Regions from separate parts of the Diaphorobacter oryzae DSM 22780 genome, predicted to be linked through region 2. Evidence: riboswitches for the same ligand, from Rfam matches in the RefSeq annotation. Region 2 holds a riboswitch; the other holds the start of a gene.
What was found. A riboswitch is a leader RNA that binds a small molecule or an ion and turns the genes downstream of it on or off. The one in region 2 is predicted to bind cobalamin.

Region 1: linked by a shared signal. The riboswitch ahead of bluB (5,6-dimethylbenzimidazole synthase) and the one ahead of BP68_RS00535 (TonB-dependent receptor domain-containing protein) in region 2 are both predicted to bind cobalamin.

The regions. Positions count from the first base shown of each region.
Region 1 covers NZ_JCANUL010000012.1:51,507-55,261, reverse strand. Annotated here, with positions in the region: gene BP68_RS16080 (HipA family kinase) at 1-280, shown strand, start outside; gene BP68_RS16075 (DUF3037 domain-containing protein) at 267-662, shown strand; gene BP68_RS16070 (cobyric acid synthase) at 685-2,151, shown strand; cobalamin riboswitch at 2,163-2,355, shown strand; gene bluB (5,6-dimethylbenzimidazole synthase) at 2,403-3,164, shown strand; gene cobT (nicotinate-nucleotide--dimethylbenzimidazole phosphoribosyltransferase) at 3,233-3,755, shown strand, end outside.
Region 2 covers NZ_JCANUL010000001.1:104,397-108,151, reverse strand. Annotated here, with positions in the region: gene BP68_RS00535 (TonB-dependent receptor domain-containing protein) at 1-1,558, opposite strand, end outside; cobalamin riboswitch at 1,642-1,885, opposite strand; gene BP68_RS00530 (DUF904 domain-containing protein) at 1,920-2,159, shown strand; gene BP68_RS00525 (cell division protein ZapA) at 2,156-2,515, shown strand; gene BP68_RS00520 (sensor domain-containing protein) at 2,806-3,755, opposite strand, start outside.

The DNA of each region.
Region 1 (3,755 bases), on a different contig from region 2:
GGCCAAGCCCTTCGCCCCCATTGCCGAGCATGTGCTGCTGCCGCTGGCCGATGCCCTGCCGCGGGTCGACGCCGAACTGGCGCCGCTGCTCACGCGCCAGGCGCTGCAGGCCTGCGTGGCCGCCGTACCCGACAGCTTTCTGGAGCAGGCTGCCGCCGACCATGCGGATGGTGCGCTGGCCGACCCCGCCGCGCACCGCGCGGCCTACGTGCGCTATTTCGAGGCGCGCCTGGCCGAGCGCGGCCGCTGGCTGCAAGGAGCGATTGATGCCCGCGGCTGAGGTCTACGACTACGCCATCGTGCGGGTGGTGCCGCGCGTGGAGCGCGAAGAGTTCATCAACGCGGGCGTGATCGTTTCATGCCAGCGCACGCGCTTCCTGCAGGCGGCCGTGGAACTGGACGAGCCGCGCCTGCTGGCGCTGGACCCGCGGGCCGACGTGCAGACCGTGCGCCGCCATTTGCAGGCCATCGTCGCCATCTGTGCGGGCGTGCCCGAAGGCGGCCCGATCGCGCAGTTGCCCTTGCGCGCGCGCTTTCACTGGCTTACGGCCAAGCGCAGCAGCATCATCCAGACATCGCCCGTGCACACGGGCCTGTGCACCGACTCGCAGGAGGCCCTGCGGCGCATCCTCGACCGCATGGTGCGGCTGCCGCAACCCTGAACAACGACAAGAAGGACGATCCATGACCGCCTCCTGCATCATGGTGCTGGGCACCAGCAGCGGCGCCGGCAAGAGCTGGCTGGCCACGGCACTGTGCCGCCACTACGCCAACCAAGGCCTGAAGGTGGCGCCCTTCAAGGCGCAAAACATGAGCAACAACGCGCGCGTGGTGGCCGCCGAGGGCGACGCCTTTGGCGAGATCGGCAGCGCGCAGTACTTCCAGGCCCTGGCCGCGCGCGCCGTGCCCGACGTGCGCATGAACCCGCTACTGCTCAAGCCCGAGGCCGACACCAAGAGCCAGGTGGTGCTGCTGGGGCAGGTGAGCGACGAACTCTCGCAGCTGCCCTGGCGCGGGCGCAGCCAGCGCGTGTGGCCGCAGATCGCGGCCGCGCTCGACGCGCTGTGTGCCGAGAACGACGTGGTGGTCATCGAGGGCGCGGGCTCGCCCGCCGAGATCAACCTCATGGCCAGCGACGTGGTCAACATGCGCGTGGCGCGGCATGCGCAGGCGCGCTGCCTGCTGGTGACCGACATCGACCGCGGCGGCGCCTTCGCCCACCTGTACGGCACTTGGGCGCTGCTGCCCGAGGACGAGCGCGCGCTCATCCACGGCTTCGTGCTCAACAAGTTCCGTGGCGACGCGGCGCTGCTGGCCCCCGCGCCGCAGATGCTGCAGGACAAGACCGGCGTGCCCGTGGTCGCCACCATCCCCATGCAGTGGCACCACGGCCTGCCCGAGGAAGACGGCGTGTTCGACGCCCGCAGCACCGGCCAGGGCGCCATTCACACGCGCATCGCCGTCGTCGCCTATCCGCGCATCAGCAACCTGGACGAGTTCCAGCCGCTGAAGAACGTCCCGGGGGTGCAGCTCACCTGGGCGCGCTGCCCGGCCGAGGTGGACGGCGCCGACTGGATCATCCTGCCCGGCTCCAAGGCCACGGCGGCGGACCTGGCCTGGCTGCGTGCCCAGGGGCTGGATGCGGCGGTCGCCCGCCACGCCGCGCGCGGCGGGCGCGTGCTGGGCATCTGCGGCGGCCTGCAGATGCTGGGCGAGGCGCTGATCGACACCGTGGGCGTGGATGGCAATGCGCCCGGCCTGGGCCTGCTGCCGCTGGTGACCAGCTTCGAGGCCGCCAAGACCGTGCGGCCCACGCGCACGCGTTTCGGCGCGGTGCAGGGTGCGTGGCAGGCGCTGGCAGGGGGGGAAGTGCAGGGCTATGAAATCCACCACGGCCAGACCGCGCAGCACCCGGCCATGGCCGCCCAGGGCGATGTGGCGCGCGAGGTGGTGCCCGGCCTGGCCTGGCAGAACTCGGCGGGCCATGTGCTGGGCCTGTACCTGCATGGGATGTTTGAGGACCCCGCCGTGGTGCGCGCGCTGTTTGGCGCGCAAGCCCCCACGCTGGATGAGGTGTTTGATGCCCTGGCCGACTGCCTGGCCCGGCATACGGAGCCGGGCGTGCTGCAAGCGCTGATCGCCCGCGCGTAGAGGGCGCGCTGCTATCATCGCCGCCCTCAGGTGCCCGCTGCCGCTGAGGCAACGGGAGAATCGGGAAGGCGGTGCGAATCCGCTGCGTGCCCAACGCTGTAAGGACGATGACCCCCGCACGATGCCACTGGCCGCCAAGGCCGGGAAGGCGCGGCGGGTCAGGTGAATCCAAGCCAGAAGACCGGCCTGAGCATTCATATCGTGCTGCAAGGCCGGGCAGTGCGTCGTTGATTCACGCACAGGGGACTGCCATGAATACCAGCGCGCCGGCGCCAGCCACGCAGAGCGTTCACGCCTTCACGCAAGAGGCCCGCGACGCCATCTACCAGACCATTTTTTCGCGCCGTGACGTGCGCGGGCAGTTCCTGCCCAGGCCGGTGCCCGATGAGGCGCTCAGCCGCATTCTCACCGCCGCGCACTACGCGCCCTCGGTGGGTTTCATGCAGCCCTGGAACTTCCTGGTGGTGCGCGCGCCCGAGACCAAGCGCCGGGTGCACGCCGCCTTTGCCAAGGCGCACGCCGAGGCGGCCGACATGTTCGACGGCGACAGGCGCGCGACGTACCAGCGCCTCAAGCTCGAAGGCATCGTCGAGGCGCCCCTTGGCATCTGCATCACCTGCGACCGCGCGCGCACCGGCTCCGTGGTGCTGGGGCGCACGCACATGAAGACCATGGACCTGTACAGCAGCGTCTGCGCCGTGCAGAACCTGTGGCTGGCCGCGCGCGCCGAGGGGCTGGGCGTGGGCTGGGTCAGCATCTTCCACCAGGCCGACCTGCAGGAGGCGCTGGGCATCCCCCAGGACATCATCCCCGTTGCCTACCTGTGCGTGGGCCATGTCAGCCACTTTCACGCCAAGCCCGAGCTGGAGACCGCCGGCTGGCTGCCGCGCCTGCCCATGGAAGACCTGGTGTTCTTCGAGCAATGGGGCCAGCGCGACGACCAGCAGCCGCTCATCGCCCATTTGCAGCGCGACCAGGCGGCGGCGCAGCACATCCGTCATCCCCAGGCCTAAACCGGGCCCCGGCCCTTGCCCGTACGCACGGGCCGTCCCCAGCCTTTTTGCTCACCGTTGAACACGACATGAATGCCTTTCTGCCCCCCGTTTGCGACCTGACCGACGCCACCCTCACGGCGCGCCTGCAGCACCTGATCGACCACAAGACCAAGCCCCTGGGCGCCCTGGGCCGGCTGGAGGCGCTGATGCTGCGCCTGGGCCAGATCCTGGGCAGCGAGGCGCCCGCGCTGCAGGCACCGCAGATGCTGGTGTGCGCGGCCGACCATGGCCTGGCCGCGCGTGGCGTGTCGGCCTATCCGAGCGACGTGACCTGGCAGATGGTGGAAAACTTCCTCGCCGGCGGCGCCGCCGTGAGCGTGCTGGCGCGCCAGCACGGGCTGCAGCTCACCGTGGCCGACTGCGGCGTGGCGCGCGAAATCACGGCGCGTGCAACGCAGCCCGGCATGCCGCGCCTTGTGAGCTGCCGCGTCGCCGCCGGCACGCAGGACGCGAGCATCGGCCCGGCCATGACGCAGGCGCAATGCGCACAGGCACTGGCCCATGGCATGGACATCGTGCGCGCCATGCCGGGCAATGCGCTGCTGCTGG
Region 2 (3,755 bases):
GCCAGTCGATGGAGCCGCGCAGCGACACGCCGGCGATGCTATGCGCGGCCGACAGCGTCACGCCCTTGTATTCGGCGCGGCCCACGTTCTCGTAGCAGCCAAAGGTGGATTGGCACGCGCCTGCCGCACCGAAGTTGATGAGGTTTTCCACGCGGTTGCGGTAGGCCACCAGGCCGACGCTACTGGAGCCTGCGGTCCAGCGGGCGCCCAGTTCCACGTTGCGTCCCTTTTCGGGCTGGAGATCGGGCGAGCCGTACTCGCTGAAGCGGTGGTACAGCGTGGGCGCACGGAACGAGGTGCCGCCCGCTGCGGTAATGCGCCACTGCGGCGTGATGGCGTAGCCGTAGGACAGACTGCCCGTGCTCTTGCCGCCGAACTCGCTATCGTCGTCATAGCGCAGATTGGCCTGCAGCGCGTGCGGCCCGTGGTTCAGGCCATAGCCCAGGGCCAGGGCGTCTTGCGAGCGGTCGCGCTTGAGATCGGGAACGAAGGGCGTGGCGGGGTTGTGCAGTTCGTCCTCGCGGCGCTCCAGCGCGGCGGTGAACAAGTGCCCGCCCAGGCGCCATTCGTTTTGCAGCAGGTAGTTGCGCAGCGTGGTCTCGGTCATGTAGAAGTTCGGACGGGTGCTGTACTTGCTGTCCGACTGCGTGACCTGCAGGCGCGTGCTGTACACGTCGCTCCATTGAGCCAGCCACGCCAGGGCGCCGGTGCGCAGCTGGTGGCGGTTGCGGTCATCCGCATTCTTGCTGCCGTCATACTGCGAATGCAGGTTGCTGGCCAGCAGCGTGCCTTCGAGGCGCTGTTTCTGGTTGATTTGCAGGCCCAGCTTGGCATTGGCCGAGGTGCGGCGGTAGCCGTCGTCGTCGGGATTGGCCGTGGGGATGGGCCGGGCATTGAAGCCATCGGCACGCTCGTGCGACATACCCAGCGAGTAATCCACCAGGCCAGCCCCCCCGCTCACGCCCGCCTGCACGGTGCGCGTGCCCTGGTTGCCCAGGCCCACGCCCACATAGGGAGCCGGTGCGCCCTCGCCCTTCTTGGTGAAGAGCTGGATCACGCCCCCCATGGCGTCCGAGCCATACACGGCGGCGGCCGGGCCGCGCACGACCTCGATGCGGTCGATCTGCGACAGCGGGATCTGCTCCCAGACCACACCGCCCGTGGACTGCGAATCCAGGCGCACGCCGTCCAGGTACACGGCGGTGAAGCGCGATTCGGCACCGCGCAGGTACACGCTGCCGCTGCTGCCCTGGCCCCCGTTGCGCGAGATCTGCACGCCGGGCAGTCGGGAGAGCACATCGATCACCCCGGTAGCGCCGCTGGCCTCGATGGTGTCGCGGTCGATGATGGACACGTCGGACACCAGGTCGGCCAGCGGACGCGCCACACGCGTGGCGGTGACGACGGTTTCGCGCAGCTGGGGCTCGGTCGCGGCCTGCGCAAGCAAGGTCTGCGCCATGACGGGAAAGGCGGCGCCAAGCGCCAGGGGCAGCGCGGCCACGCGCACATACAAGGGAAGTGCGGCGGTGCGCACGTGGGTCGGACGGATCGTTGTCATTGTTGGACACGCAGGAGATATCGCCTCGGCCGACCTCCCCGTCGGCACATGGGCATCACTGCCCCGTGCGTTTCGATGAAACGCGCGGAGCCACCTCGTTGGCCGGTATCCGGGCTGGCGGAGCACCCTCCATAGCCTTCCCAAACGCTTGTTCAAGGCGCTCAGTGGCTCGTGAATGGAGAGGGAATCGACACGCGACTCATCCGCTGACCGTTGCGGGGGCAGCGCAGGCACAGGGCATGCTCCATGGCGGAGGGCCCCTCCCTGCTTCCCGTTGAACTGCGGCATGTGAACCACGCCGCGAGCACCAACCACGCAATTTTACGACTGTTCACACGCCGATCCCTACAATCGGCAGCGTATGGCCCACCCCTCCTCCCTCGACCAGATCGCCGAACGCGTCGAACGTCTGCTGCTGCGCCACGCAGAGCTGCAGCGAACCAACACCCTTCTTGCACAACAGGTCATGACGCTCACCCAGGAGCGCGACTCTCTCAAATCCCGCCTGCAGGCCGCCCGCGTGCGCATGGACGCGCTGCTGGATCGCCTGCCCGCCACGGCCGAGCCCACAGATCCACCCGAGACGAAAGACGCGCCATGAAGCAGATCGAGGTTCAGATCCTCCAGCAGAGCTATCTGCTGGCCTGCCCCGAGGGGCATGAGTCCCGTCTGCTCGAAGCCGTGGAACGCGTGGACACGGCCATGACGCGCATCCGCGATGCCGGCAAAGTGCGCGCCCGCGAGCGCATCGCGGTGCTGGCGGCACTCAACCTGGCTTTCGAGATCGCCGACCGCGACCGCGAAGCCGCAGAACTGGCCGCTGCGGCCCCGCAACGCAACGCCCCTGCGCCATCATCGGTCTCGTCCGCCGTAGATGGCACCGAAGACGGCGAGCGCATTCAGCAGCTGATGCTGCGCCTGGATGAAGCACTGGGTGACGACGGGCGACTGTTGTAAGCAACAGGGCCCGCAGGCCACGGCCGCAGTGCATCGGCCATTACAATGGAGCCGTCTGCGGAGCTGCCGGGCTTTATATTTCCTTGAACCAATGCTCATTGAGCACGGGCTTGGTACATCGCCCGGTGAGCGTGATCATCTCGCGTCAGATGAACCCAACGCCTGGCTGCCCTCGCCCACCTGAACCCCCGGTTCAGGATGCCGGTCCGGTGGCATCCGCAGACACCTATTCCCCTCCGCTTGCCACCGCCTGAAACGCAGCCGGGCGCCTGGCTACAGCCGCGCCCTGGCTATACGCTGTACGCCAGCGCCTGGCGCAACACCAAGGCGCGAAACTCCGCGACCGGCATGGCCGGCGCGCACAAGAACCCCTGGTAGCAGTCGCAGCCCATCTCTTGCAGCGCCAAGCGCTGCTCCTGCGTTTCCACGCCTTCAGCCACCACGCCAATGCGCAGCGCCTGCCCCATGCTGGTGATGGCCCGGACGATGGCACGATCACCCTCGTCCCCCGGCAGTCCGCTCACGAATGACTTGTCGATCTTGAGCCTGTGGATCGCCAGCTTCTTCAAGTAGGCTAGGCTGGAGTATCCCGTTCCGAAATCGTCGATGGACAGCCCCACGCCCAGGCTAGCCAGGGCGGCGAGCAACTGCTCCATTTCCTGTGCATCCTGCAGCAGCACGGTTTCCGTCAGCTCCAGCTCCAGCAGGCGCGCCGGCAGGCCATGCGCGGCCAGCAATGCGGTGATGCGATCCACGAAGCCGGCCTGGCGAAACTCCAGCGCCGACACGTTGACCGATACCACCAAGGGCATGCCGCTGCGCATCCAGTGCGCCGCCTCTTTGACGGCCTGCTCCATCACCCATGCTCCCAGGGTGACGATGTAGCCCGACTCTTCGGCCAAGGGAACAAACAGGCCCGGCGACACCACGCCGAATTCCGGATCCGTCCAACGCACCAGCGCCTCGGCGCCTGCTATGCGCCCCGTCGCCATGTCCACCTGGGGCTGGTAGTGCACGGCCATGCGCCCCAGGCCAAGCGCCTGGCGCATGGCATGCTCCATCTTCATGCGCGACAGGAGATTGGCACTCATCTGCGGCTGGTAGAAGCCGTAGCTGCCGCGGCCGCGCTCCTTGACCCGGTACATGGCCGTGTCGGCCTGCTTGATGAGGTCGTCCAGCAAATCCCCGTCCTGCGGATAGAGGGACATTCCGATGCTGCACTGGATGGAAAAACCCAGTT